4 regions of the Desulfosporosinus youngiae DSM 17734 genome follow, and region 3 is predicted to be linked to each of the others. Evidence: riboswitches for the same ligand, from Rfam matches in the RefSeq annotation. Region 3 holds a riboswitch; each other region holds the start of a gene.
The links. Region 3 has a riboswitch for cobalamin ahead of DESYODRAFT_RS12490 (ABC transporter ATP-binding protein). Riboswitches for the same ligand answer to the same signal wherever they lie in the genome.
Positions count from the first base shown of each region.

Region 1 (4,214 bases), 420 kb from region 3:
AAGATCGAGCCGATAACTCCCCGTTCCCGAAACTTATCAGCAGTGTGCAGGGGCACAACATATTCCGCCCGCGCGTTTAAATGGTCCGGATTAATTCCGCCATGAATGCATTCATAATCCCCTCCGCTGAGCAGCTCCAAGGGATAAAGCGCCCAATTGTCCGTATTTAAGGCTTTCATCTTGTCGGGGTTTCCTTTAGGGACAACCCCCGCCGTGGTTATAAAAGCAAGTTTAGCACTTGCCAGCTCCGTTACAGGTTTGGGCGGCCTAACCTGTTCGAAAACCGGGAGAACCAGTTCACTAGTGTAACTCCTGCCTTGCAAACGGGCTTCAAGCATCTCTATGGCTCTTTGGGCGCCCGATTTCTCACGTGAAATGACTTTGCGAATTCCCCGAGGTAGATAGCCTTCGACTTGAGCGGCTCCCAGCTCTTTTTGGCTCACTACCTTATGAGCAAAAGCAGCCATCCGGACTAAGGCATCTTGCATCCCTCGCACGGTTTTAGTCGTGGGCAGAATATAGATGGTTTGATTCCGGCGATACATCTCTGCTGCGGGATTATCCGGCGAGAAAGCAGTAAGCGCCGGTATTCCCAACAAGTCAGATAAATACTGACAAACTGCTCCGCCGGCAACACCATAGCGTCCGGCACCAAAGGCAGGTCCGGCAAGGATGAGGTCCACTTTTTCCTGCTGTAATTTTTGAGCAATTCTTTTTAGCACATCATCCTGGTTTTCTTGAAAATAGTTATCTCCGCAAATTGCCGTTGTCGATATAACAAAGGATTCACCGAGCAAACGCCCTAATTCCTTTCCCGGCCCTACTGCTTTTTGCTGAAATTCCAGAGGGGTGTCCGCTTTATCCTCAGCGCCAATTTCTCCAAAAAATTGATTTAAGTAATGAAAAACTTTAATCCTTTTCTCCATCGAGATTCATCCTCTCTTCTGATATTACACCTTTGGGGTCTGACCTAAGCTAAATATTTCCTCCATTTGCGGGGTAGGCTTCTTACCAATGATCGTAGTTATGAGGATGATCAGAATGGTCACGAGCAAGGCACCGACCATTTCATGAATTCCGGTTAGTTTGACTAAAAACAGCTTCCAGATAATATAAACCAATGGACTAATACCGACCACGGCCAGCGCGCCGCTGAGATTGGCCTTTTTCCAGAGGACGCCAAGTATCAGCGGAATACCAAAAATCAAAGCAAACCCACCGAAAGCGAAAGCATTGATTTCCAGGATTAAGGCCGGAGGTTTTAAGGCCAGCACAAAGGAAATGATTCCTATCACCAGAACTGCCCCTTTTATCACTAATAACTTGGTGCCTTCCTTTACGTCTTTAGAGAAGCGCGGCAGAATATCATTGCCTACCGTACCTGAAACGGCAAGCAAGAGGGAATTAGCGGTTGTCATCATTGCCGCAATTAATGTAAAAAACAAAAGTGCCGCATAAATTGAGGGCAGACCACTGATCACGCTCGGCATAGCCATATCGGATTTGGCCAGACCGGGATGAATGACCCGGGCAGTTAAGCCGACCAAGCCAGCACCAAATGACCACAGTGCTCCAAGTGCCATAGAAATGGGAAACGCTCTGCGCATCGCCAGGGAATCCTTAAGCCCCCATACTCGCGCGGTCAGATGCGGCTGACCCCAAAAGGCGATAAGGTAAGATATAATTAGACCTATTTGTAAAGTTAGGGGCATGGAACCCCTAAATTCTATGAGCTTCGGATCGATGACCGCCAGCTGAGCATTGAGACCGGAGAACCCGCCCACGAGCTTCATGGAGATGTATACCATAACAATCGTCCCAATCGTCATGATCGTTCCTTGCAGAGTGTCCAGCCAGGCAACCCCTAGATAGCCGCTAAACTGAGTAGAAATGACAATCGTCAGACCCAAAATAATCATTCCCCAAAAATAGCTGATGCCTAAGGTTGACTCAATAAGGTAACCGGCTCCCATGAGCTGGATAATAATCATAGGGATAATAAAAATCAGCGTCCAAAGTCCTGTAATTGGTTTCAGATTTTCTTTGCCGAAACGCAGAGCCAAATAATCTGCCGTCGTCAAAATGGATGCCTTGACAGCGACACGACGTAATCTTGGAATGACCAGGACCCAACTGATAAACATGCTCCCAAATACACCCAAAAGATACATCAAACCGGCCCAGCCAAACTGATAAGCCAACCCCGCTGCCCCTAAAAAAAGTCCTGCACTGGCTGCCGAAGCCGACCAGGTAAAGGCCGATACTACTCCGCCCACATTGTTATCCCCAGTTAAATAACCCCTGACACTTCCTGTATGTTTATGGGCAAGAAGCACAACTACAATAATGCTGGCAAAGAATAATATCGACCCGATGATCATTTCCATACTCATATAAACCACCTCTTAACATTTTTTCACTGGTATACTACTTTTACAGTTTAAATAAGTTCTTGCTTAATACCGAGATTGCCAGCGAAGCAACAACAAAAACGATGATTGTTGAGAATAGGAACGTCCCCGCTGTAGAAGCAAACATAAAATCACCCCTTTCCCAAATAAAAAAGTCCTACGCCAAATTTAAAATTTGACGTAGGACTTTACCTTCATCCTTAACAATCTACAATACCAAGGCAGGTCTCCTGGCTTACGGGTCATTGCTGTTCTTCAGGACCTTCCCGGCTTATGCCAGTGGCCTCTGATCGCTCGCCGATTACAGTGGTGGGTCCGCTCCGTTTATTGTCACCTTTGAAGACAATTCCGGATTCCCTATTCTCCCTCTTTCAGGGCACCTCGATACCGTATCAGTTATTTACTTAGCTACATATTATTTTAATTATTTGAATACGTCAACCCCACTCCTTACTTTTTGCCACAAACGATTCGTTTTCTTCATAAATTTTATTGAGGCCTGACACTTAATATTTTTATATACAAGTTTTAAAATTATCAGGGAAAAAGGCCCATATTTGGGTGTAAAATTATAATAATTGTGCCTTAATTAATATTAACACTCTTAAATGGATTTGAGGGAAAATACATGACTAAAACAACGAGAGAGATACAAATGCCTCTCTACCTGAAGTCTTTCAATTGCATAGGTTCCGCCTGCGAGGACAGCTGCTGCTTTGGCTGGAGCAGTATCACGGTGGACAGCGGAACCTTCAAAAAATACAGCAGTATCCATGACCCGGCATTGAAAGAAATAATCGATAATAAGGTCGAACTCAACCAAACCGAACAAAGTGCGGAAACCTACGCCCATGTGATACTAAACAATGATTCAACCTGCCCTTTTTTAACTAAAAAAAGACTTTGCCTAATGCAGTTAAAACAAGGCGAAAACTATTTACCCCAGATTTGTTTTGCTTTTCCCCGGGTAACTAATGTTATCAACGGTATCCTGGAAAAATCCGCTGTCATGTCCTGTCCCGAGGCTGTACGCGTGGCACTGTTAAACTCTAAAGGAATTGACTTTATTTCAGTACAAGAACCTCTGGATGTGCGCAACAAAATTTCAATTTCACTTAATACCAATGATCCGGCCTTCACTGATACACCCAACAAGTATTTTCAGGATTTACGAAATTTTACACTTCATCTATTAAAGAACAGGGATTATAAGCTCGAGGAACGGCTTATTATCCTGGGATTGTTTTTTCAAAAGCTTGCGAAAGTATGTAATGAAAAAAAGGTTGATACTATACCTGAGTTCATTGCTTCCTTTGCCCAATTATTAAAGGAAGAGTCTTTAACAGCGCTTCTCGCGAAAACCCCCACATCCCCGGTAGTTCAGTTTAAACTGTTGATGCAAAGCGCTCTCACAAGGCTTGTACAGGGAATAACCAATCAACGCTACGCTGAATGTTTCATTGAGTTTTTGCAAGGCATAAAGCATTCACCTGACATAAGCTTAGATATTTCGGCTGAAAACTATCGTCTGGCCTTTGAAAATTACTACGCTCCTTTTGCTTTTAAGCACGAATATATTTTTGAGAATTATCTGGTGAATTACGTCTACAATAATCTTTTTCCACTGAGTAACGGAGATATTTTTGACGAATATATAAAGCTCGTGTTTCATTACTCATTGATCAAAATGCTTCTTACCGGTATTGCCGGATTCCACCAAGGACTTAGTTTAGAGTTGTCAGTTAAGCTGATTCAGTCCTTTGCCAAAACAATTGAACACAATCCTCAATACATAAATGAAAC
Region 1 covers NZ_CM001441.1:2,287,046-2,291,259, reverse strand. Annotated here, with positions in the region: gene DESYODRAFT_RS10695 (glycine/betaine/sarcosine/D-proline family reductase selenoprotein B) at 1-926, opposite strand, end outside; gene DESYODRAFT_RS10690 (sodium:solute symporter family transporter) at 951-2,393, opposite strand; cobalamin riboswitch at 2,615-2,810, opposite strand; gene fliB (flagellin lysine-N-methylase) at 3,040-4,214, shown strand, end outside.
Region 1: linked by a shared signal. The riboswitch ahead of DESYODRAFT_RS10690 (sodium:solute symporter family transporter) and the one ahead of DESYODRAFT_RS12490 (ABC transporter ATP-binding protein) in region 3 are both predicted to bind cobalamin.

Region 2 (4,214 bases), 1.3 Mb from region 3:
CACTGAAAACCGTAAGGTTATTTTCAGCCCAGTCCGGGTCGGAATAGTATTCATTTCCGGCCATGGCTAAGCCATGCAGAGCAGAGGAATCTTTTTTCAGGGTTTTGCCATTGTCGAGCATCCAGTCCAGATCGGTGAGATTGACAGTCTCATTAATGACATAAAAGTCATTAACCGTGCCGGGTGCATCCACATAGACGGAGATATCCGATACACTGACAGTAGGAGAGCCGTCAGTCTCTACGACGACATAAGCACTGACTTCCATGTTGTCATAGTGGGCAGTCACGTAAGCTCTTCCTTCTGTTAAAAGTCTGATTTTGACGGTATCCGTCTCATCAATAGTGGCAACAGGGGTTGAACCATCTAAAAACTTAACCACGGAGGAGTCTGAGGTGGTCCACTCAATGTTTTCCGGGTCGGTGATTTCTTCTGTCATCCAGGTTGTCCCATCCAGACCCAAGACCTGGATATCCGCTACCTCATCATTAACCTCTCCTAAAATAGTGAAGTGTTCGGAATCGGCTAAGGTAAGCATATCCGTGGCTGCTTTAGCCGGTGCCGGTGCGACAAAGAAGGTTAGTCCCAAGGCCAAACTCATTACTAAACCGAGAAACTTTTGTTTGGTTTTAAACATACTTTTTCCCCCTTTAATCTGATCTTTTAATCTGCCCTCTGAAAATTCCGCCCAAAAGATTTAATATAAAGATTTATATTCCCAGACTACAGAGTCGCCGGGTTGCAGCTCATAGCTGGCTGCAGGATAATCAGGCTCGATAATATTGTTGTTCACATCTACTATGGTATACACCCAGCCTTCCAGGCCGGAAGCAAAGTCAGTGCCGATCCCGGCCACATAGCCGCCGCCGTTGAAAACCGTAAGGTTATTTTCCGCCCAGTCCGGGTCGGAATAGTATTCATTTCCGGCCATGGCTAAGGCATGGAGAGCAGAGCAATTTAATTGCAGAGTTTGGCTTTGATCGAGCAGCCAGTCCAGATCGCTGAGATTGACAGTTTCATTAATGACATAAAAGTCATTAACTGTGCCAGGTGCATCCACATAGACGGAGATATCCGATACACTGGCAGTAGGAAGGCCTTTTGTCTCCACTACCACATAGGCACTGACTTCCATGCTGTCATAGTGGGCAGTCACGTAAGCTCTTCCTTCTGCTAAAAGTCTGATTTTAACGGTATCCGTCTCATCAATAGTGGCAACAGGGGTTGAACCATCTAAAAACTTAACCACAGAGGCGTCTGAGGTGGTCCACTCAATATTTTCCGGGTCGCTGATTTCTTCCGTCATCCAGGTTGTCCCATCCAGACCCAAGACTTGGATATCCGCTACCTCATCATTAACCTCTCCTAAAATAGTGAAATGTTCGGAGTCGGCTAAGGTAAGCATATCCGTGGCTGCCTTAGCAGGTGCCGGTGCGACAAAGAAGGTTAGTCCCAGAATCAACATCATGAACAAACTGAGAATCTTTTGTTTGGTTTTCATACTCTTTTCCTCCTTTTCATCTAAATCTACTTTAAATAAGCCCTCTGAAAATTCCGCCCAAGATATAAAAAAGAGCCGATGTATTCGGCTCAGAGATAATGTGACCCCGCTGTAAAAGATAACGATAAAAACAGGCAGCCTAAAGTATGCTCCTAGTTCTTCTCATCCACAGCAAAGTTGTTCACGTACTTCCCCCCGAAAGCCTTATGATCCTGAATAGGGCAAGTCTCCTGACTCGAAGTCATCCTCCTCCCTTGCCTTCCCGGTTTTACCCAGTGGTTTCCATTAAGGGATTCGTCATTCATACAGTAGCGGGGCTGTTCCGGCTTCTCACCGGATTCCTTATTAATGCTTTTTCAGCAACCCTAATCAGCTATTAAGTTTTGTGAGTATTTATTTAAAATGTTCTTTGCTAATTCTAATTAATACTTGCTCTCTTTTTAATTATCTCACCTCGACTTCTTCCTTTGATGTCTATATAGTGAAAACAAAAAGAGCCGGTTCCTCCGGCTCTTTGCAAACATGATATAACAAAGTAGGATGTCTCCATCCAAAACTTCAATTTACCACACTTACCTTCCCCCGAAAGAGTTGTGACTTTTGAACATGGCAGGTATCCTGACTTGAAATCATCCTCCTCCCTTGCCTTCCCGGTTTCACCCAGTGGTTTCCATTAAGGGATTCGTCATTCATACAGTAGCGGGGCTGTCCTGGCTTCTCACCAGAGTTCCCATATTAATGCATTTAAGCAACCATATTCAACCTATTGAGTTATTTCTTTCCGACCCTATATTATCACTTACATTATACCAATTAATTACCAGAGTCAACAGCATATTTTGACTAAAAAAGTAAAATTTCGCCGGGACCTGCCGCTGAGTTTACACTGCTTCTTTAAATCAAGAATCCGCTCCTTTTAATAGCTGATACATCATCCGGTTCACCTTCCCGCTCACAATCCTAACGTTCGAGCGATGATCAGCTTCATAATCTCTGAGGTACCCGCATAAATCGTGTGCACCCGCACATCCCGGTAATGCCGGGCAATCGGATACTCTTCCATATAGCCATACCCTCCGTAAAGCTGGAGGCAGTTATAAGCCACGCGATTAGCCATTTCGCCAATCCAGTACTTAGCCATGGAAACCTTGGCCACAATCTCTTCTCCTGCCATATGATCTGAGATGAGGTTATCCAGGAACACTCGCCCCAACTCGACCTCCGTCGCCATTTCAGCAAGCTTAAAGGCATTATGCTGGAATTTACCGATGGGTTTCCCAAAAGCCTCTCTTGTCTTAACATAAGCTAGAGTATCACTAAGCATCCGCTCCGCCAACCCCTGGGAACAAAGTGCCGAGATCAGTCGCTCCTGCTGCAGCTTCTCCATGAGATACGAGAACCCCTTACCCTCTTCACCCAAACGATTGCTCATTGGCACTCTGCAGTTGTCAAAAAAGAGCTCTGCCGTATCCTGGCTGTGCATCCCCAACTTATTCAGCTTTTTGCCTTTTGTAAAGCCGGGCGTCCCATCTTCCACTACAATAAGACTGATTCCCTTGTTGCCCGGAATCCCGGCATTCTCAGTCTTGACCGCGACAATGATCAAATCGGCAGAAATCCCATTACTGATAAACGTCTTTGACCCATTAATAACATAGTCATTTCCGTCCCGGACAGCCATCGCTCTCATTCCCTGAAGATCAGATCCGGCCTGGGGTTCGGTCATGGCGATAGCCAATATTTTCTCCCCCCGGGCACAGGCAGGAAGCCAGTCAGACTTTTGTTTTTCCGTGCCATAGGCCTGAATATAAGGAGCAATAATATCGCTATGCAATCCGAACCCAATGCCCACCCCTGCTTTGGCCAGTTCCTCATTAAGGATGGCGGAAAAACCAAAATCTGCTCCTGTCCCGCCGTATTTTTCTTCCAGCCAAGGACATAAATAGCCCATTTCTCCCATACGCAGCCAAACCCAACGGGGAATCTCCCGCTTTTCCTCCCATTCCTCGATGTGAGGAGAAAGTTCGCTTTCCACAAACTTTACGAAGGACCGGCGAAACATTTTATGCTCTTCCGAATAGATGTCCATATGCCCCTCACCTCTCTTCACTCTTACAGCGCTTACGAGGCAATCTGTTCTATCTCGGCTGCATGCGAATAGCTCCGTCCAAACGAATCGTTGTACCATTGAGCATAGGATTCTCAAGGATACTTCTCACTAATAGTGCATATTCTTCCGGGTAGCCTAGCCGGGATGGGAAGGGGATCATCGCACCCAGTGACTTGCGGGCCTCCTCAGGCAGAGTATTGAACATCGGTGTTTCAAAAAGACCTGGGGCGATGGTCATTACCCGGATCCCATGGACAGCCATTTCCCGGGCTATGGGTAAGGTCATCCCCACAATCCCTCCTTTTGAAGCACTGTAAGCAGCCTGCCCGATCTGACCTTCATAGGCCGCTACAGAAGCAGTATTGATGATAACCCCCCGTTCCCCCCCTACGTTAGGCTCATTACCCGCCATTTGGGCCGCGGCCAGCCTAATAACGTTAAAACTTCCGATAAGATTTACCTCTATTATTTTAGAAAAACTCTCCAGCCCATGAAGTCCCTTCTTGCCAATCACCTTCTCCGCGGCAGCAATCCCCGCGCAATTCACAACGGCATTCAACTGGCCAAACTCTTCAACTGTGCGTTCTAAGGCCTCCTGTACGC
Region 2 covers NZ_CM001441.1:3,963,798-3,968,011, forward strand. Annotated here, with positions in the region: gene DESYODRAFT_RS18395 (DUF4430 domain-containing protein) at 1-637, opposite strand, end outside; gene DESYODRAFT_RS18400 (DUF4430 domain-containing protein) at 698-1,501, opposite strand; cobalamin riboswitch at 1,705-1,884, opposite strand; cobalamin riboswitch at 2,093-2,273, opposite strand; gene DESYODRAFT_RS18405 (acyl-CoA dehydrogenase family protein) at 2,454-3,590, opposite strand; gene DESYODRAFT_RS18410 (3-hydroxyacyl-CoA dehydrogenase) at 3,640-4,214, opposite strand, start outside.
Region 2: linked by a shared signal. The riboswitch ahead of DESYODRAFT_RS18400 (DUF4430 domain-containing protein) and the one ahead of DESYODRAFT_RS12490 (ABC transporter ATP-binding protein) in region 3 are both predicted to bind cobalamin.

Region 3 (4,214 bases):
AGCATATATCCAACCATGCAGATGAATTAGCTGACCCACATCTCCAGGTTTCAACTCGCAACGCAAGTTGATCGTCTCGTTTCCAAAAACAGAATCTCTTGACAGAGCACTTTCAATTGCTTGGATTCCTTTGACAAGCCTTTTTTGGTTTTGCTCCTGTAATTGGACAATCATCTGATAGATTTGTTGATTGGATCGGTCATCCAGCCTTGAAAGCGTTTCTTTTCCAACATCAGTAAGGTAAAAATAATACAACCGGCCATCCTCACTGGACTTCACCCTATACGTTAAATTGTGCTTCTCGAAGCGTTTTATGATCCTGCTTAGATAGCCTGAGTCAATTCTTAGTTCCTCAATTAATTTTTTAGAAGTACAATTCTCCATATGCCCGATTTCGTACAGTACACGAGCTTCCGACAACGAGAATTCACTGCCCGGCATATGATGATCTAAAAGTCCAAGTATGTTCGTGTAAAATCGGTTAAATTTTCGAATGCTGTGCACCAATGGTGTATATATCGAATTCAATGGTTGCCTCCTCAATAATTATTTCACTATAAAATAACATATTTATCTGACTTAGCCAACTATTATTAGATGCTTTAGTCAACTAATTTTTGGCGATAGGGCATATCTGGTCCTTCGAGTTCTCGTCTCGCCTTCCGGGTCTTAGCCTTTCGGGGTTTAACTTTAAAAGCCCTTAGCACAAAAGCGCCCGGACTGATCAAAATCAATCCGGACGCTTTTGGTTTTTAGGATTACCTCATTCTAGAGGCTATAATATTTAGAAATACCTATCTGCTATCAAAAAGATCTTTCCCCTCACAGACATCCACCATCTCTCCTCGCTGCATAACCGTCAGACGTTCGCTCATAAAGTGAACGGCACTAAGATCATGAGAAATGAAAAGATAGGACAGGCACAACTCTTCCTGGAGGTCTTTCAGCAGATTAAGCACTTTAGCCTGAATGGATACGTCCAGACTGGCCGTTGGTTCGTCTAAAACAATCAGGGAAGGCTCCACACTGATTGCCCGGGCGATAGCAACCCGCTGCTTTTGACCGCCACTCAGCTCACTGGGATAGCGGTCCAGGTAACTTGCGGGCAAGTGAACCCGTTCCAGCAAGCTGCTTGCGATTTTCCACTCACTCATGCCTGGGCTGCCGAGAAAGCTGGGACAACCTTTATTCTGGCAGCGAATGGGTTCCAAAAGGGAATCCATAATCGTCAGTTTACTGTTAAATGAACCTGACGGATTTTGAAAAACCGCCTGCATTTCCCGGCGAGCCTGATAAAGCTGAGCAGAGGTCAACTTATGAAGCGGGCGGCCGTTCAACCAGATCTCCCCTTCATCCATCCGTTCCAAGGCCAGCAGACAACGGGCCAGCGTGCTTTTGCCGCTGCCGCTTTCTCCAACCAGCCCCAGGCATTCCCCCCGCCGAATGCAGAATGAAATCCCTTTGACCGCCTGATAACCCCCGGGATAGGTTTTCCAGACATTTTTCAGCCGCAGCACTTCCGGCTGCTCTAAATTAGAAATCTGAAGCAGCTGCATAGAGAACACCTTCTTCCAAGAATTCCTCACTAGAATAGGAAGACGCCGGGGAACATTGCACACCCTTTTTCATTTCATTGAAATAAGTAAAGCCCTTCAAAAAGAAGGGCTGAATTGACAAATCCCTTCACCCATCCATCGTGAGTAAAGCATAAGCAATCAGGTCTTCTGGCTCGGGGTCTTCATTTACTGCCTCCTTCCCAAGTTCCCTCAGTGAATGTGGCAGAAACTCTCCCTTACAGTGGCGGGACCGCGTCGGATTTTCACCGAACTTCCCCTGTCTTTCTCCGCTAGAGAAAAATCACTTGCTCATTTATTAAATTACCGAATTAAACTTAACACAAAACGACAACTTGGTCAAGCATAATGGCTGCTCCAAACTTTTTGTTCAAGGCAACTGCCTGCGAACGGCTTCTTTATCCCTGCTGCACTCTAAGCGGCCGATTTCGTCACCATGATCTAATATCACAACCGAAGGGACTTTTTCTATACCATATTTCTTAGCAAGATTCTTCTTAGTGGCTATATCCAGTTTGACAATCCTGTAACCCTCGGCTTGAGCGGCCTGCAGTTCACCATTGACTTCTTCTAATAAAGTACAAAATTCCAGACTTTCGTTGATTAAGGCATTAAAGAAGAGGATTAGAACCTTTTGCTGACTCTGAAGAACGCTCCTATTAAAGGCCTCCAGTTCTTCAATGTAGCGCTCGGCCGCAACGGCGGCCGCAGCCCCGTCCCCGGCTGCCGAAACCACTTGTCTCAAGTATTTGACCCGATTATCCCCGGCCGCATAAACCCCTTCAAGATTGGTTTCCATCATCACGCCGACGGGGATATATCCCCTCTTGTCCATCCCGACACCACTCTCTTTAAGATATTGAGTGGAGGGAACCATGCCGACAAAGAAGAAGACGCCCTGGCAGGCTAATTCTGAAGAACACCCTGTTTTTATATTTTTAATTTTTACTCCCTCAACACTCTCATCTCCCAAAACCTCTTCCACCGTGGAGTTCCAGACAAACTCCATTTTTTCATTTTGAAAGGCGCGTTCGGCACTGATTTTATTGCAATCCAGAATCCCTTCATCATGGAGTACGATGACCGTTACTTTTTGGGCAAACTTGGTGATATACATACCTTCCTCAATGGCTTGATCCCCGCTGCCAATGACGACCACGTCCTCCCCTTTAAAGAACTCCGCGTCACAGGTAGCGCAATAGGCCACCCCACTGCCTCGGAGTCTTTTTTCCCCGGGGATATTCAGGAGCCTCGGCTCACTGCCGCCGGCAATGATCACAGCCTTAGCAGCAAATTCCTTACCCTTTTTGGTTTTAATTATTTTAGTTTCTTGAGAAAAATCGGTACTCACAACTTCATCTCTTAAAAACTCCACACCAAAGCCTTCGGCATGTTTCTTAAAGTCAAGCATGAGATCAGAACCGCTGATTTGCGAATAACCGGGATAATTAACAATTTCACGGGTCGTATTCACTAAGCCGCCAACGGTCCCTTTGTTGATAACCAAAGTTTTAAGCTTAGCCCTCCCCCCATAAATCGCGGCGGACAACCCGGCGGGTCCGCCGCCAATAATCAGTAAATCATACCTACCAGCCATTTCCTCACTCCACCTCATGATTCTGAATTCAGCACGTCAGTGATTCTTTCCTCGACATCCTCTTCCTCAACGGCACCGGCTAACTTGCCTTGGTATTCACCATTCTTGAAGAAGAGAATTTGCGGAACCCCTTTTAACGAAAACCGTTGATATAGAGCCTTCTCTTCCTCAACATCGACATAATAAAAACCAAACCGACCTTCAAATTGCGGTTTTAAGTCTTCTAAGATAGGTACGACTCCCTGACAGACATGACAGCTTTTTCTGGAAAAGATAACCAAGCAGGACTCACCCTTATCATAAATAAGCTCTTCGAACTGCTCAGCATTTAATAGCGGTAAGGACATTTTCTTCACTCCTTTGTTAACCCTTATTTCTAGAGTGCCACGGATAAATGAGTGTCATATCGTTTATTGTCAATATTTAAATAGAGCTTAAAGTCGCCCGTCAACCCTTCTCGGCTTACATAAAATTGAAAATCATTATCGCTTTGCTCCTCAAAGGAAACACAAGCTGCGGTAACATCATGAACCACTGTGGGCACTGAATAGAACTTCGTTTCCTCTTCACCCTTCAATTCCAGGAAAACTTCAGATCCTTCCTTAAAGCTTGCTCGAAGAGCCAGACGATCTTCCTCAAGAATTAAGGATAGCTTGTGTTTTGCCGGCAGTTCTTCTCCAGCGTCTTTGAATTTAACCTTCAAACCAAATTCCGGCGTTACTCCAAATCCACCGAGGAATTCTCCTTTACCCAGGGTAAAATTGGTCGTTTCATCATAGAGGGCAAGCCTTCTGGCCCGGTAATAATTACCGCCCACAACCTTCAATTCATATTTTACGTCATCATTTTCAACCTCAACAGTGATGGATTCTAAGGTCAGATGAATATGCTCATCCTTATATTTGTTTAAGAGCATTGCGCCTAAACCATCGGTATGTTTTCCCCTATAGGTAGCAATCCCGCCGGAGTGAATCATATAGTGTCCTTCATTGTAGTAATCGACATTGCAAATATAAGGGGAATAGAATTCGGCGCCTCTTTCC
Region 3 covers NZ_CM001441.1:2,704,135-2,708,348, reverse strand. Annotated here, with positions in the region: gene DESYODRAFT_RS12495 (bifunctional helix-turn-helix transcriptional regulator/GNAT family N-acetyltransferase) at 1-528, opposite strand, end outside; gene DESYODRAFT_RS12490 (ABC transporter ATP-binding protein) at 795-1,556, opposite strand; cobalamin riboswitch at 1,698-1,876, opposite strand; gene trxB (thioredoxin-disulfide reductase) at 1,945-3,171, opposite strand; gene DESYODRAFT_RS12480 (thioredoxin family protein) at 3,186-3,518, opposite strand; gene DESYODRAFT_RS12475 (aryl-sulfate sulfotransferase) at 3,548-4,214, opposite strand, start outside.

Region 4 (4,214 bases), 1.6 Mb from region 3:
ATTTCTGTTAATTATTTTTCATCAGCTGTCGGAATTTCGACAATTTGCTTAAAATAAAAAAGACCACGAAGCAGACTCTAGTGAGTCAAACCTCCATGGTCTTTGCAAATACCTTCGTGGTTCTGCATTTAAAATAATTTTGTACATTGATTCTACAAACTCTTCATAGATTCCTGCTTAATGTCTTATTTTTAAAATAAATTTTAAAGTTATAATTTTAACTGAACAAGTTTACTTTAAGGCACTGTCTTTCACTTCCTCTCAGTATAGAAACAAAAAAACCACAAAGTTGACCCTAATGAGTCAAACCTCCATGGTTTTTGCTTCCGCCCTCTCAGAATATCCCCATCATTTTATACCTTAACAGAACCGTCGAAACGCGAAGGACCCATTCGTTTTTATAATTTCTGTTATCATCCGTTACGCGCCCTCATCTTTCCCCTTTTTAAATTCAAAAAGCCCCTCGACGATGAGCGCCAAGAGGCCGTGTATATTCCTAAATACGACACTTACTTATAGAACCTCCCTATCGCTCGTAGAGTTACTGGTTCATTAACAAAGGCAGGTCTTCTGACTTTGGTTCATTTAAATACATCACGCCTTCCCGGTATGAACCAGTGGCCTATTGTATGAAACATCTCCCCATTACAGTGGCGGGACCGTGCAGGACTTTAACCTGCTTCCCTTTTAAGCCGTACTTTAAGTACACGCACCTTTATTCTCAAATATTTAATTACTATAATGTTAACGCATCTTAATCTCATGTGTCAACCATGAAGTACACCTGATAAGATTACTACGTCACATAAACAGGGTATCAGCTACTATAGCAAAAATGGATGTTAATATTTTAGATTTTCAACTATATCAAGTATTTTCTCTTCAGCGATGAGGCTGGAGACATGCTCAATATAAGGCTGTAAAAATTCATCCTTTTCGAGAAAAGGAACATTCTTTCTGATTAGATTTTTCACCGCTAAAGTTGTGGGGGATGGCAAAAGTTCTGCAATAAAATCTTGTGCTTGGGCAGCACACATTAATTCAATCGCTAAAACATATTTCAAAAGGTTTACAGTTTTATAGGCCTTTAATGCAGCATTATAACCCATACTCGTATAATCTTCCTGAAATGCACTTGTAATGGCGTTATCAATTGTTGCTGGATGACTAAATATTCTCATTTGACCTACGATACCCGCTGACGTATATTGCGGAATCATGAAGCCGTGATTTACGCCATTATTTCTAATTAAAAAGGCGGGAAGCTCACTTACATGCGGGTTAACCAGTCTATGGGTTCTTCTTTCTGACATTTTTGCCATCATCGTCATGGCCATGCATAAAGAATCAGCTTCAATTCCAACAAATGAACCATCAGCATTACATCCCATCAATACCTGTCCGTCATCTTCGCTGTCTGAAAATATTAAAGGATTATCACAACAGGAGTTCATTTCAGTAAGAACTGTTTGATATGCATCTTTGATTGTCTTCTTAGCTGCCCCGTGTACTTGAGGAACATTTCTTAATGACGTAGCATCCTGTACTCTGTAGGATTTGTATTGGGCAATTATCTCACTATCTTTCAATATATTTCTAATGTTTTCAGCAGTATTTATTTGGTCTTCATGTGGTCTTACAGCATGAATCCTTGGGTCATAAGCTTCTAGGGTTCCTTTTAATACTTCTAAAGACATGGCTGCAGAGATGTCTGCTGTTTTCGAATAATTAATTGCATCATATAATGTTAAAGCAGTTAGTGCTGTAATTGATGTCGTTCCAGAAACAAGGGATAAGCCCTCTTTGCTTGCTAAAGCGATTGGTTTCATACCCGCCTCTTCAAGAACTTTATCTCCGGGCAGTAAATTATCGTTAAACCAAGCCTTACCTAGCCCAATTAGAACGAGGCCAACGTGAGCTTCCGGCCCTAGATAGCCTACGGAACCATCTTTTGGTGCAAACGGGATAATGCCATTATTGAGAAGTCCTGCTATTTGCTCGAGAGTTTCCATCCGAACTCCGGCATAAGCTTGTCCCAGGTTTAAAAGCATCATCAGAAGTATTCCCCTTACTACTTCTTTGTCCAAAGGTTCTCCTACCGAGGTGGCATGGGACAGGAGTGTGTTTCTTTGTAAAAGCGCTGAGTCTTCAGGACATACTGCTTTATTCCAATTTTCTCCCAATCCGGTTGTGACACCATAGATAATTCTGTTTTCATTCGTAAATTTATCCACTAAAAATCGGGAACGATTAACTCTATCACGGTATTGAGCCGAAAACTCTACCTTGGCATTATATCGTACGACTCCGACAAATTGGTTTAACTCGATCGGGCTATCTCCTAATATCACTTTACTGATACATTTAGCTCGTTTTAGCGTATTTTCCAGACTATGCGTATGCATGAATTCTCTCCTTTATACGGAACCATCATTGAACAAAAGAAATTAAGAAATAAAATCGGTCAGTAAGGCTGACGTTATAACAATGACTACATTTTAAATTACAGCCCTGCGTGAAACTGCCGATGCGATCGTCCATCTCGTTTAATAATTCTCTTATCATCCGTTACGCCCTATCTTCCCCTTTTTTGAATTCAAAAAGCCCCTTGACGATGAGCGCCAAGAGGCTGTGTATTTCCCTAAATACAACACTTACTTTATAGAACCCCCTATCGCTCGTAGAGTTATTGGTTCATTCAACAAAGGCAGGTCTTCTGACTTTGGTTCATCAATGCTTTACGCCTTCCCGGTAGGACTAGTGGCTATTAGTATAAAACATTTCCCCATTACAGTGGCGGGACCGTGCAGAATTTTACCTGCTTCCCTTTTAAGCTGTACTATGTAGTACGCGCACCTTTATTTTCCAATATACAATTGTTTTAATGTTATCGTATATTAGTCTAATATGTCAACCATTAAAACAGTTGAACAGAGCTGAAGCATGATTTTCCCCTTGAAACTGAGAACAATAGTCGCTACTCAGACTTATCCAGGTTGAACGCCTTGGCCCTGAAATCCCAAAAAGGATGAGCCCTTGGGTGTAGTTCAAATGTTGCATCGATGCACCATTTAGGCTCTCTTCCCCCTCGGGGGAGGAGAGTATAGCAATGCTTTGCACATCACCTTATCCTCGCCGGATTGCCTTATTCTAAAGCTCAATTACGCGATCTTCCACCCCTTGGCCACCTCCTGTGCTTTCCAGAGCTGTGCATACAAGCCTCCCTTCTCAAGGAGCAATGAATGGGCACCCTGCTCTACAAGACTCCCCTGATCAAAAACAAGAATTTGATCTGCGGTCTGAATGGTACGCAAATGATGGGCAATGACAAGCACTGTCCGTCCCTTGGCCAGAGCACTGACGGCTTTTTGGATCTTGGTCTCGTTCACAGGGTCCACATTGCTGGTGATCTCGTCCAACACAACAATAGGTGCATTTTTAAGGAAGGCGCGGGCAATGGAAATACGCTGTTTTTGACCACCGGATAAGCCCACACCGTTTTCCCCCACTCTTGTATCATATCCTTCCGGCAGCCCGGCGATAAAGTCATGGATTTGTGCCTTTTTTGCCGCCTCGATAACCTGTTCCCGTGTTGCGTTCCGGTTGCCCAGCCGGATGTTTTCATAGATACTGTCAGCGAAGAGCACGACATTCTGCATGACAATACTGATATTGGAAAGCAGCTCGTCATAGTCCATATCCCGGATATCCACACCACCTACCTGGATGGAACCTCTTCCAATGTCCCAGAAGCGCAGCAGCAAATTGGTGATCGTGGTCTTCCCGGAGCCGGAGGGACCTACCAATGCCGTCAAGCTTCCCTGAGGCAGCTTAAAATTGATATTTTTCAGCGCGAACTCATCGGTTTCATAGGAAAAATCAACCTTTTCATAAGTGATATCAAAAGCGCTTGTTTTTCTTGGAAAAACTGCCGCCGGTACAGTGGGGGCCTCCAACACCCCTTCCACCCGTCGATAGCTGTCCTTTACCTGCAGGTAGTCCAGCCAGTACTTCTCAATTTTCCGGAAAGGCTTGTAAAATTCCACACTGAAAATGATAAATATCAATAGTGTTTCAAAGTTAAGGCTTCCTTGATGCAGCATTAATGCTCCTACTATAATCATTACCGCATAGGAAAGCTCGAAGAAAAATGAGAATCTGCCGACATAGCCCGCAACTGTTTTAGATTGCCTCCGGGCACTTACTCCGAATCT
Region 4 covers NZ_CM001441.1:4,262,266-4,266,479, forward strand. Annotated here, with positions in the region: cobalamin riboswitch at 544-732, opposite strand; gene DESYODRAFT_RS19760 (HAL/PAL/TAL family ammonia-lyase) at 843-2,405, opposite strand; cobalamin riboswitch at 2,690-2,875, opposite strand; gene DESYODRAFT_RS19765 (ABC transporter ATP-binding protein) at 3,162-4,214, opposite strand, start outside.
Region 4: linked by a shared signal. The riboswitch ahead of DESYODRAFT_RS19760 (HAL/PAL/TAL family ammonia-lyase) and the one ahead of DESYODRAFT_RS12490 (ABC transporter ATP-binding protein) in region 3 are both predicted to bind cobalamin.